DNA from 3 places in the Mammaliicoccus fleurettii genome. Region 2 is predicted to be linked to each of the others. Evidence: predicted binding sites of a transcription regulator. Region 2 holds the regulator's gene; each other region holds the start of a gene.
The links. Region 2 encodes LexA, which represses DNA repair genes until DNA is damaged. Its sites were predicted from a motif close to CGAACATATGTTCG; they were not measured.
Positions count from the first base shown of each region.

Region 1 (3,294 bases), 120 kb from region 2:
TATGTCTTATATATACAAAAATATGATTAAATGGAACATTGGAATCATACAACTCAATTGTACGTTTAAATTTGTACAAGTGTCAAGGACATGGACTTTATTTTTAATACTCTTTTATAAAAAAACATTCTACAAATCTACTTTAAAAAAAGTGATTCATAGAATGTTTAAATTTATAGATAAACACAGTTTAGTCTAATAAAGTTTCTTGTCCTGGACTTCCTGTCTTTTCAGCTTTGTCTTCCTTTTTAGCTTTATCTTCTTTTTTAACTTCTTCTTTCTTTTTACCATTGAAGCCTAATTCATCTCTTAAAAGACCATCAATTTCTTCAATAATTGCTGGATTTTCTTTTAAATAAGATTTAACATTTTCTTTACCTTGACCCATACGTTCTCCATTGTATGAATACCAAGCACCAGATTTATCAACAAAATCATATTCAACAGCTAAGTCTATTAACTCACCTTCACGAGAAATACCTTCACCATACATGATATCTACTTCTGCTACTCTAAATGGTGGTGCAACTTTATTTTTAACAACTTTAATTTTAGTACGGTTACCTACAACTTCTTGTCCTTGTTTCAATTGTTCAGCACGACGTACTTCTAAACGGACAGAACTATAGAATTTAAGTGCACGTCCACCAGGTGTAACTTCTGGGTTACCAAACATAACGCCAACTTTTTCACGAATTTGGTTTATAAATACTGCAGTTGTATTAGATTTAGAAATTGCTCCTGATAATTTACGCAAAGCTTGACTCATCAATCTTGCTTGTAAACCAACATGAGTATCTCCCATTTCGCCTTCAATTTCTGCTTTAGGTGTTAAAGCAGCAACTGAGTCAATAATTACGATATCCACAGCACCACTTCGTACAAAAGCTTCAGCTATTTCTAATCCTTGCTCACCATGGTCAGGTTGAGATAAGTATAGGTTATCAATATCTACGCCTAAGTTCTTAGCATAAACAGGATCTAATGCGTGTTCAGCATCAATGAAAGCAGCTACGCCACCTTGTCGTTGTGCTTCGGCAATAGCATGTAAAGCTACTGTCGTTTTACCAGAACTTTCTGGTCCATATATCTCTATGATACGTCCTTTAGGATATCCACCAACGCCTAGTGCTTTATCAAGTGTGATAGATCCACTAGAAACTGCAGATACTTCTCTACTTGTATTATCCCCTAGCTTCATTACTGCCCCTTTACCAAAGGATTTTTCCATATTCTTAATTACTGTATCGAGTGCTTTCTGACGGTCGTTCACGCGATAACCTCCTATATATATAAAATGAATTTACTTGTTTAATTAGCTATTATTACTATATCTGGTTTCGTTCTAAATTGCAAGCATAAAGCGAATATTTGTTCGTGTTTTTGTGTTCGTTTTTTGAAAATATGCGAACATAGGTACCGATATTATTAAATTATGAATCTCATCGTAATAAGTTTAAATATTCAATAAGTGCTATATTGCTTATTCTATCACGTCTTCCAGCATATGATTGGCTTAACGAAGAAATAAATTTTTTGTTTTTTTGCTTATGCGAAATATAAACTGTAGACTCTTTATCATCTTGCAATAATAAGATGGTGCTTTCTACTTTAAATACTTCTTTTAACTTTTTAGTGATTTCTTCACTTGTATCATTTTGTGCAATATTAAGTACACTGTCTGACCAATCATTTTTAACTGTATAAGCTTTTAAGTACTCTTCACTTTTCTCACTAAGCTTTAACCTTGAATATAGTACTCCATCAGTTATGCCGTCATAAATTACAAAAGGTTGATCTAATTCATTAAATACCGCTTCTTCAATTGACAAATCATCACTGCCATAATAGTACTTACCAATTCTACTTAGAATTTCTTCTTTTACAGGCTTGATTAATTCGAGCGCTTTTTGTTTCGTTTCTGTATTTGCAGTTATTCTTAATGAAACTTCATGTTGACCTGCTAAAGGAGCTATTGTAGGATTCGTTTGATTATCTATTATATCCATCAATTCCGTTTCTAGGCTTGATTCACCTATTCCAGTAAACTTTAATGACTCAGAGAAAATCACACGCGCTTCATTCAAGAAATATGGTATAAGATATTGATTAACCATAGGCTGAAGTTCTTTTGGTGGACCTGGTAACAATACAATTTTTTTGTCATCTAACTCCAAATACATGCCTGGAGCCATACCGACATCATTATTTAATACATCACTACCTTCAATAACAAGCGCTTGCTGTTTATTATTAGGCGTCATAGTGCGATTTTCATTTTTAAAATATCGCTCTATATGACCCATGGCTTGTTGATTTGTTTCAAGACCTCTCTCTAACACTTGTGCTACCGTTTGTTTCGTCAAATCATCCTTAGTTGGTCCTAATCCTCCAGTGAGAATAACAACATCATGGTTAAATAATTCTTCTTTAAAAGTTCTTTCTAATCTTTCCGGATTGTCACCAACTGCAACATGTCTCACAACACTAGCACCAAGTTCGTTTAATACTTTTGAGATAAATTGAGCATTGGTATTCGCAATTTGTCCTAATAATATTTCAGTACCAACACTTAATATGCTCACTTTCATATATGTTCCTCCTAAAGAAAAACCTACAAACTCAATGTTGTAGGTTGATTGTCATTATTATTTTGATCCTTTAAATACATCTCTACCATTATAAAAATACTCTATTCCAGATAAAATAGTAAAGAATGTAGCCACATACATTAGCCATTGCCCTAAATTAATTTGCCATAAAGTAGAGAAAGGTTCTTGTAGTAAAATAAATACAATAGCTACCATCGTAACCGCCGTTTTAATTTTACCTAATTGACCTGCTGCACTTACAAATCCTTGTTCTATTTGCAATAATCGTAACCCCGTTACTGCAAATTCTCTCGCTATAATAATGATTGCGATAACAGAAGATACTTTATCTAGTTCTACTAATGCAATTAATGCACTAGCTACTAATAATTTATCAGCTAATGGGTCTAAAAATTTCCCCATGTTTGTTACAAGTTCCCATTTTCTAGCTAAATAGCCGTCAAACCAATCTGTAACAGAAGCTAAAATAAAGATAATACCTGCTATAAATTGTTCTACTCGCATTTCTTGACCGAACAAAAAGCTCATTTGTCCCATATTAAAATCAACAAGTAAAAATAATACAAAAATAGGTATTAAAATAACACGTAATACCGTTAACTGATTAGGAATATTCATATTCTTTCTCCTTCTTTTCATACAAACACATAATAATACTATTATAAATCAATCGCTTATATAA
Region 1 covers NZ_MWJM01000001.1:119,042-122,335, reverse strand. Annotated here, with positions in the region: gene recA (recombinase RecA) at 191-1,231, opposite strand; gene B2G86_RS00545 (CinA family nicotinamide mononucleotide deamidase-related protein) at 1,443-2,591, opposite strand; gene pgsA (CDP-diacylglycerol--glycerol-3-phosphate 3-phosphatidyltransferase) at 2,649-3,230, opposite strand.
Region 1: recA (recombinase RecA) is a predicted target of LexA. The motif match lies at 1,365-1,378, and genes of this name have one in related genera.

Region 2 (3,294 bases):
TCAACAAGGACTGCAACATGAACAGTCAACAAGCAAAGTTGAACTTAAGACACCAAATGACCAAGAGTTTGCGATTAATAATATTCAAATCAATCAAACAAAAAGTGAAGTTGAAAAGAAACTTGGCAAACCTAAGCGGATAACCGCTAATGAGTATAACGAGAAATGGCATGTATATCATAATGATTATCATGAATTTGTAATGGTAAGTTATGATAATGACAAAGTAACAGGTTTATATACGAACCAAGACTTAATAACATCCCAAAAAGGTATCACAAGTAAAATGAACAAGGAAAAGGTTCGTTCGATTCTTGGTGAACCAGAAAAAGAAATAAATAAAGATAAAGTGAAGCTCATTCAAAATGATGAAGATTACGATGTTTTCAAATTTGATAATATCTATACAACCGTTTTTTATGATAAACATGAGAATAATCAAATTAAAGGTATAATGCAAATTGCATCATCAACTGAAGATAAACGTACGAACCAATATCATGCAGCATCTGATGATTATAAAATCGCATTAGAATTACAAAACTTTGATCTTGTTAATGCTGAACGTGTTCAATTTGACTTACCTACATTATCTTATAATGAAAATGTGAGTCAGACTGCAAGAAAGCATAGTCAAGATATGGTTGATAATGATTATTTTGATCATACAAATAAACAAGGTTTATCTCCATTTGACAGATTAGACAATGATGGCTTTGATTATATAACAGCAGGTGAAAACTTAGCATATGGTCAAATAAGTAGTGTTTATGCACATCATGGTCTTATGAATTCACTGGGACACAGAAAGAACATTTTAAATAAAGATTATAAAGAGTTAGGTGTAGGTGTTGATATAGGCGAAGATTTACAGCCTTATTGGACGGAAAACTACATCACACAGCAATAGAACAAAGATAAAAGCAGATTTTATCTTAGCAACTTTGATATAATTATATCGAGATAAGTCATTATTTCATATTTCCTTAAATGTTTAACACATGTTGTTTCTAATAATTTGATTGGTGGAATAACAATTAAAGGGGAAGTTTTACATGGAAAGTAAAGAAATAAAACGTAAAGATTTAGATGTATTAGAACGTATTAAAGAATTATTAAATAAAAAAGATGTTTCATAATTAATATGACATTAGCAAAAAGAACTCGATAACGGGAATATGAAAAAAAGGAGATGCATTTGCATCTCCTTTTTTGTATTATTACATCTCTCTAAATAATCCTACTACTTTACCTAATACTGTTACATTATCTAAGTAAATTGGTTCCATTGTATTATTCTCAGGTTGAAGTCTATATCTCTTTTCTTCTTTATAGAAGCGTTTAACAGTTGCTTCATCATCTTCTGTCATAGCGACAATGATATCGCCATTCTCAGCAATGGATTGGCTACGAACAATAACTTTATCTCCATCTAATATGCCAGCTTCTATCATACTATCGCCAATTACATCTAAAATAAAGATGTTGCTATTATGTGTAGAAGTAAAATGTGCAGGTAATGGGAAGTATTCTTCGACATTTTCAACAGCTGTAATTGGAATACCTGCTGTAACCTTACCTATAACTGGTACGTGAATTGTATTCTCTTGATTGATGTTCTCTCCAACAGTTTCAGTTATTTCAATTGCACGAGGTTTAGTTGGGTCACGTTTGATATATCCCTTTTCTTCTAATCTAGATAAATGACCATGTACTGTAGAACTTGATGCAAGGCCAACTGCTAAACCAATTTCACGAACACTAGGTGGATACCCTTTCGTTTGTACTATATGTTTGATGAATTGATATATTTCAGATTGACGTTTAGTTAATTCTTTCATAGTCGCACGCTCCCAATTAATTATTTAATCATATTATAGCACATACGTTTCCTTCGAACAAACATTTGTTCGTATTTTTATTGACTACGAACATTTGTTCTGTTATTATAAAAATACAAACAAACGTTCTAGGAGGAATTGAGTATGACAATTACAATAAAGAAGACGGTATTAGTATATTTGGCAGTATTCTTAATGACTCTATTAATAGGATATTTATATTTAGCACAGTCGAGTGATATCTATACAACAGAACAGACGTACGAGATGACAGATCATCAAATTAAACAACATGAAGATAAACAACCTAATCATTTAACTAATTCAAATACATTAATAGGGTCTATAGAATAATTGAAAAATACGAGTAAATCCATTTGGATTTACTCGTATTTTTTGGTATCTTTTATGTATGTAGAAAGTGGGGATAATATGTTAGATAAAGCAAAAATAGATAGAATCAATGAACTCGCTAATAAAAAGAAGACAGAAGGTTTGTCGGAATCAGAAGCGAAAGAACAGACTAAATTGCGAGCTGAATATTTACAAGCATTTCGAGGTAACTTTAAAAGTACGATAGAAAGTACAAAAATTATCGATCCAGAAGGTAATGATGTTACGCCAGATAAAGTGAAAGAAATTCAAAAAAATAATAATATTAGGAAATAAATATAAATTAAGAGATAATAATTAATTTTCGAATTTTTTTCATGTATAATGAAAAGGGATTACAAGAATAAAGGAGACTACATTTATGTTTAATGAAAAAGATCAACTTGCAGTAGATTCAATTCGTGCTTTAAGTATAGATGCTATTGAAGCAGCTAACTCAGGACACCCTGGTTTACCTATGGGTGCTGCACCAATGGCATATACATTATGGACTAAGCATTTAAATTTTAATCCTCAGTCTAAGAATTACTTTAATAGAGATCGTTTTGTATTATCTGCAGGACACGGATCAGCATTATTATATAGTTTATTACATGTTTCAGGTAGCTTAGAACTTGAAGAAGTGAAAAACTTTAGACAATGGGATTCAAAAACACCTGGACATCCAGAATTTAACCATACTGATGGCGTTGAAGTAACAACTGGACCATTAGGACAAGGTTTTGCTATGAGTGTTGGTATGGCAATGGCTGAAAAACATTTAGCTGGTAAATTCAATAAAGAAAAATATGATGTAGTAGATCATTACACATATGTATTAGCAAGTGATGGCGATTTAATGGAAGGTGTTTCTCATGAAGCTGCTTCATTAGCTGGTCATTTAAAACTTGATAAATTAATTACATTATATGACTCTAATGATATTTCATTAGATGGTGATTTAAATAAAGCATTTTCTGAAAATGTTAAAGAAAGATTTACTTCATACGGCTGGAGTTATATTTTAGTCGAAGATGGTAATGACTTAGAAGCAATTGATAAAGCTATAACTAAAGCTAAA
Region 2 covers NZ_MWJM01000001.1:237,068-240,361, forward strand. Annotated here, with positions in the region: gene B2G86_RS01245 (CAP domain-containing protein) at 1-910, shown strand, start outside; gene lexA (transcriptional repressor LexA) at 1,221-1,841, opposite strand; gene sosA (DNA damage-induced cell division inhibitor SosA) at 1,986-2,195, shown strand; gene B2G86_RS01260 (DUF896 domain-containing protein) at 2,274-2,510, shown strand; gene tkt (transketolase) at 2,596-3,294, shown strand, end outside.

Region 3 (3,294 bases), on a different contig from region 2:
TTCATCTGTTTGATAGCCAACTACTGGTACACCTTTAGTTTCTAAATATTCTAAAGTTTTGTCTAAATCAAGGATTGATTTTGCGCCAGCACAAATTACTGCTACTTTAGTTTTTGAAAGTTCATCTAAATCAGCTGAGATATCCATTGTATGTTCTGCGCCTTTATGAACACCACCGATTCCACCTGTTACGAAGAATTTAATATCAGCTAATTGAGCACAAATCATAGTTGATGCTACAGTAGTTGCACCGATTTTTTTTGTAGCTAATATTTCTGCAATGTCTCTTCTTGAAACTTTGGCAACATCTTCTGCACTTGCTAATAATTCTAGTTCTTCATCATTTAAACCGATTTTTATTTCTCCATTAATAATTGCTATAGTTGCTGGAACTCCACCATTGTCTCTTACAATTTGCTCCACTTTTTTAGCCATTTCTACGTTTTGTGGGTATGGCATACCGTGTGAAATAATTGTAGATTCTAATGCAACGATTGCTTTATCTTCCTGTTTAGCTTTTTCTACCTCTTTTGAAAATTGAATATAGTTTTTCATTTTATTTCCTCCATGTCTTTTATTAGTTGTTTTCTATCTAAATCTTGTCTAACTGTATAAGATGTTTTAATAGTCTTTGAAGCATTTGCTCTAGCTAAATTAACAATTTGTTCTATATCATATGATTTCAGCCATCCGTAAATTAATGCTGATGTAAAAGCATCTCCAGCTCCTGTTACATCTACAACACGGTCTACTGCGTTAACCTGAAACTCATGTTGTCCCTCTGCACCTACATAAAATATCTTTTCTTTACCAGATGTAACAATTAAATTGCTAACACCTAATGACTTAATCTCACTCATATAACTTTGTAATTCTAATTCTGAATGTGCTTCTTTACCAACATATGATTCAACCTCATCTTTATTTAAAATCAACCAATCTACTGCATGTAAATTGTTTGGAAGTCTATTCATTTTTGGTCCTGAGACAGCGATCAGAACAAGTTTAATTTGTTTTTTCTCCGCATATGAGCATAAGAACTCAAGTGTTTCTTTAGGACAGTTTAAGTCAGCAATGATACATTTCGACTTATTTAATAAATAAGTATTTTTAATCATAAACTCTGGCGTAATTTTGTCATATACTGACATATCCGCGAGCCCCATCGTCATATTTCCATCTTGATCTAACAATGCTGTATAACTACCTGTAGCTTCACTAGAAATTTTCTCAACATAATCTACATTCATAAATGGTGACGATAAATCAGCAATATGTTGCCACTCTGCATCATTTCCTGAAGTTGTTAATAGAAGAACATCTTCACCTATACGTCCTAAGTTTTCTGCAACATTTCTTGCAACTCCACCAATAGATGATTCAGATGTAACAGGATTCGAAGTACCTTGTACTAATTTGTCTGTAACATGAAACTTCCTATCAATGTTCGCACCACCTATACAAACAATAGGATTTTGTTCATTTAATACATAAGCTTTTCCTTGCACATATTCTTTCTTTACTAATCCTGATATTATATTTGCAACAGCTGGTCTTGATAAACCAACTTTATCTGATAATTCTTGTTGTGAAATAAAAGGGTTCTCTTTAATTAAATTAAGTATTAACTTTTCATTTTCATTCAAGTAACTCACCTCACAAACAAATGTTTATTTTTAAAACTTATGTTTACAAATTCATTATAAAGCGTTTTCATTTAAAATGCAAATTTAAAAATAATAGGAGTAGTACAAAGTTCTAATTTTATAAAAATAGATTTCGTCATCCTACTCCCGAGAAAAATTATTTTATTTAAAAAAGATTGATATAAGTGCATAATCAATCCAATCAAACACCGCCTATATAATGATGAAATGCTGAAACATAAATAAGTTTATTAAAAAAATGAGATGAGTCGTAGATAAATTAGACAATTAAGCGAAGAGTTCGACCAAGTTGTAGATTAAGTCAGAAGTTAAACTAAGAGTTTGGCTAAGTTGTAGATTAAGTTAGGAGTTAATCTAAGAGTTTGGCTAAGTTGTAGATTAAGTTAGAAGTTAATCGAAGAGTTCAGCCAAGTTGTAGATTAAGTCAGAAGTTAATCGAAGAGTTCAGCCAAGTTGTAGATTAAGTCGGTAGTTAATCTAAGAGTTTGGCTAAGTTGTAGATTAAGTTAGAAGTTAATCGAAGAGTTCAGCTAAGTTGTAGATTAAGTCGGTAGTTAATCGAAGAGATTGGCCAAGTTGTAGATTAAGTCGGAAGTTAATCGAAGAGTTCAGCTAAGTTATAGATTAAGTCAGTAGTTAATCTAAGAGTTTGGCTAAGTTGTAGATTAAGTTAGAAGTTAATCGAAGAGTTCAGCCAAGTTGTAGATTAAGTCAGAAGTTAATCGAAGAGTTTGGCCAAGTTGTAGATTAAGTCAAAAGTTAATCTAAGACACCCTCAAAATCAACAATATACAATAAGAGGATGGGACAAATTAATTGTCCCATCCTCTTTTTATAACACTATTCACCTATAAATTCTTGAATAACTGTTTCACATTTCTTAATGTGATCGTCACCCATTTTTTTCATTAAATAATAACTAATTGAACCAGCAACAGCTTGACCTACAAGTGGTATCCATCTTGATTGTTTAGCTGCTTCACGTTTAACTACTGATTTAAAGAATACTTTCACCATAGCATTAGTAACTTTTTGTCCTATGAATTGACTACCTTTCATGGCAGCTGATGTAAGCACTTTTTGTTTTAAATCATCTTGCATTTTGTTCACTTGTTTATGACTTAGTCCATAAATTTTATTGATATCTTCAATAATATCACCCATAAGTTTAATATCCATACCCACACCTAATCCTGGGATAGGAACTACATTCGCTGCAGATGACATTAATGATTTTTTATAAACTAATTCTTTAGCTCTTTTTCTACGCTCTAATAATTCATCTTGTGTTACTGGTAACTCAGAACGTTTTTTAATTTCTTCTATGCCTAATGCTTTATTTCCTGCTTTTGTACTAATTTTATTAAAAATACCCATTATGTTCAATCTCCTCACAGTTTCGTTAGTATTCAATACTAGAATATTAACTTATACCCGTTTTAGGAAATTTTAACCATTTATTTGGACAAAGACTACTTTTAAATACTTGCTCGGTTTGTAATGTGGATGGCTCTTAAAGTCTTTAGGTAAGCCCATTACATCTGAAATTGTATAATCTACATCTAGCGCATCCAATGTTTGGTTAATCATCTTCTTAAACGCTTTTTGAGGAAAAGCACTTGAATTT
Region 3 covers NZ_MWJM01000003.1:149,296-152,589, reverse strand. Annotated here, with positions in the region: gene B2G86_RS03650 (pseudouridine-5'-phosphate glycosidase) at 1-555, opposite strand, end outside; gene B2G86_RS03645 (carbohydrate kinase) at 552-1,646, opposite strand; gene B2G86_RS03640 (DUF697 domain-containing protein) at 2,508-3,044, opposite strand; gene B2G86_RS03635 (class I SAM-dependent rRNA methyltransferase) at 3,117-3,294, opposite strand, start outside.
Region 3: B2G86_RS03645 (carbohydrate kinase) is a predicted target of LexA. The motif match lies at 1,660-1,673, and genes of this name have one in related genera.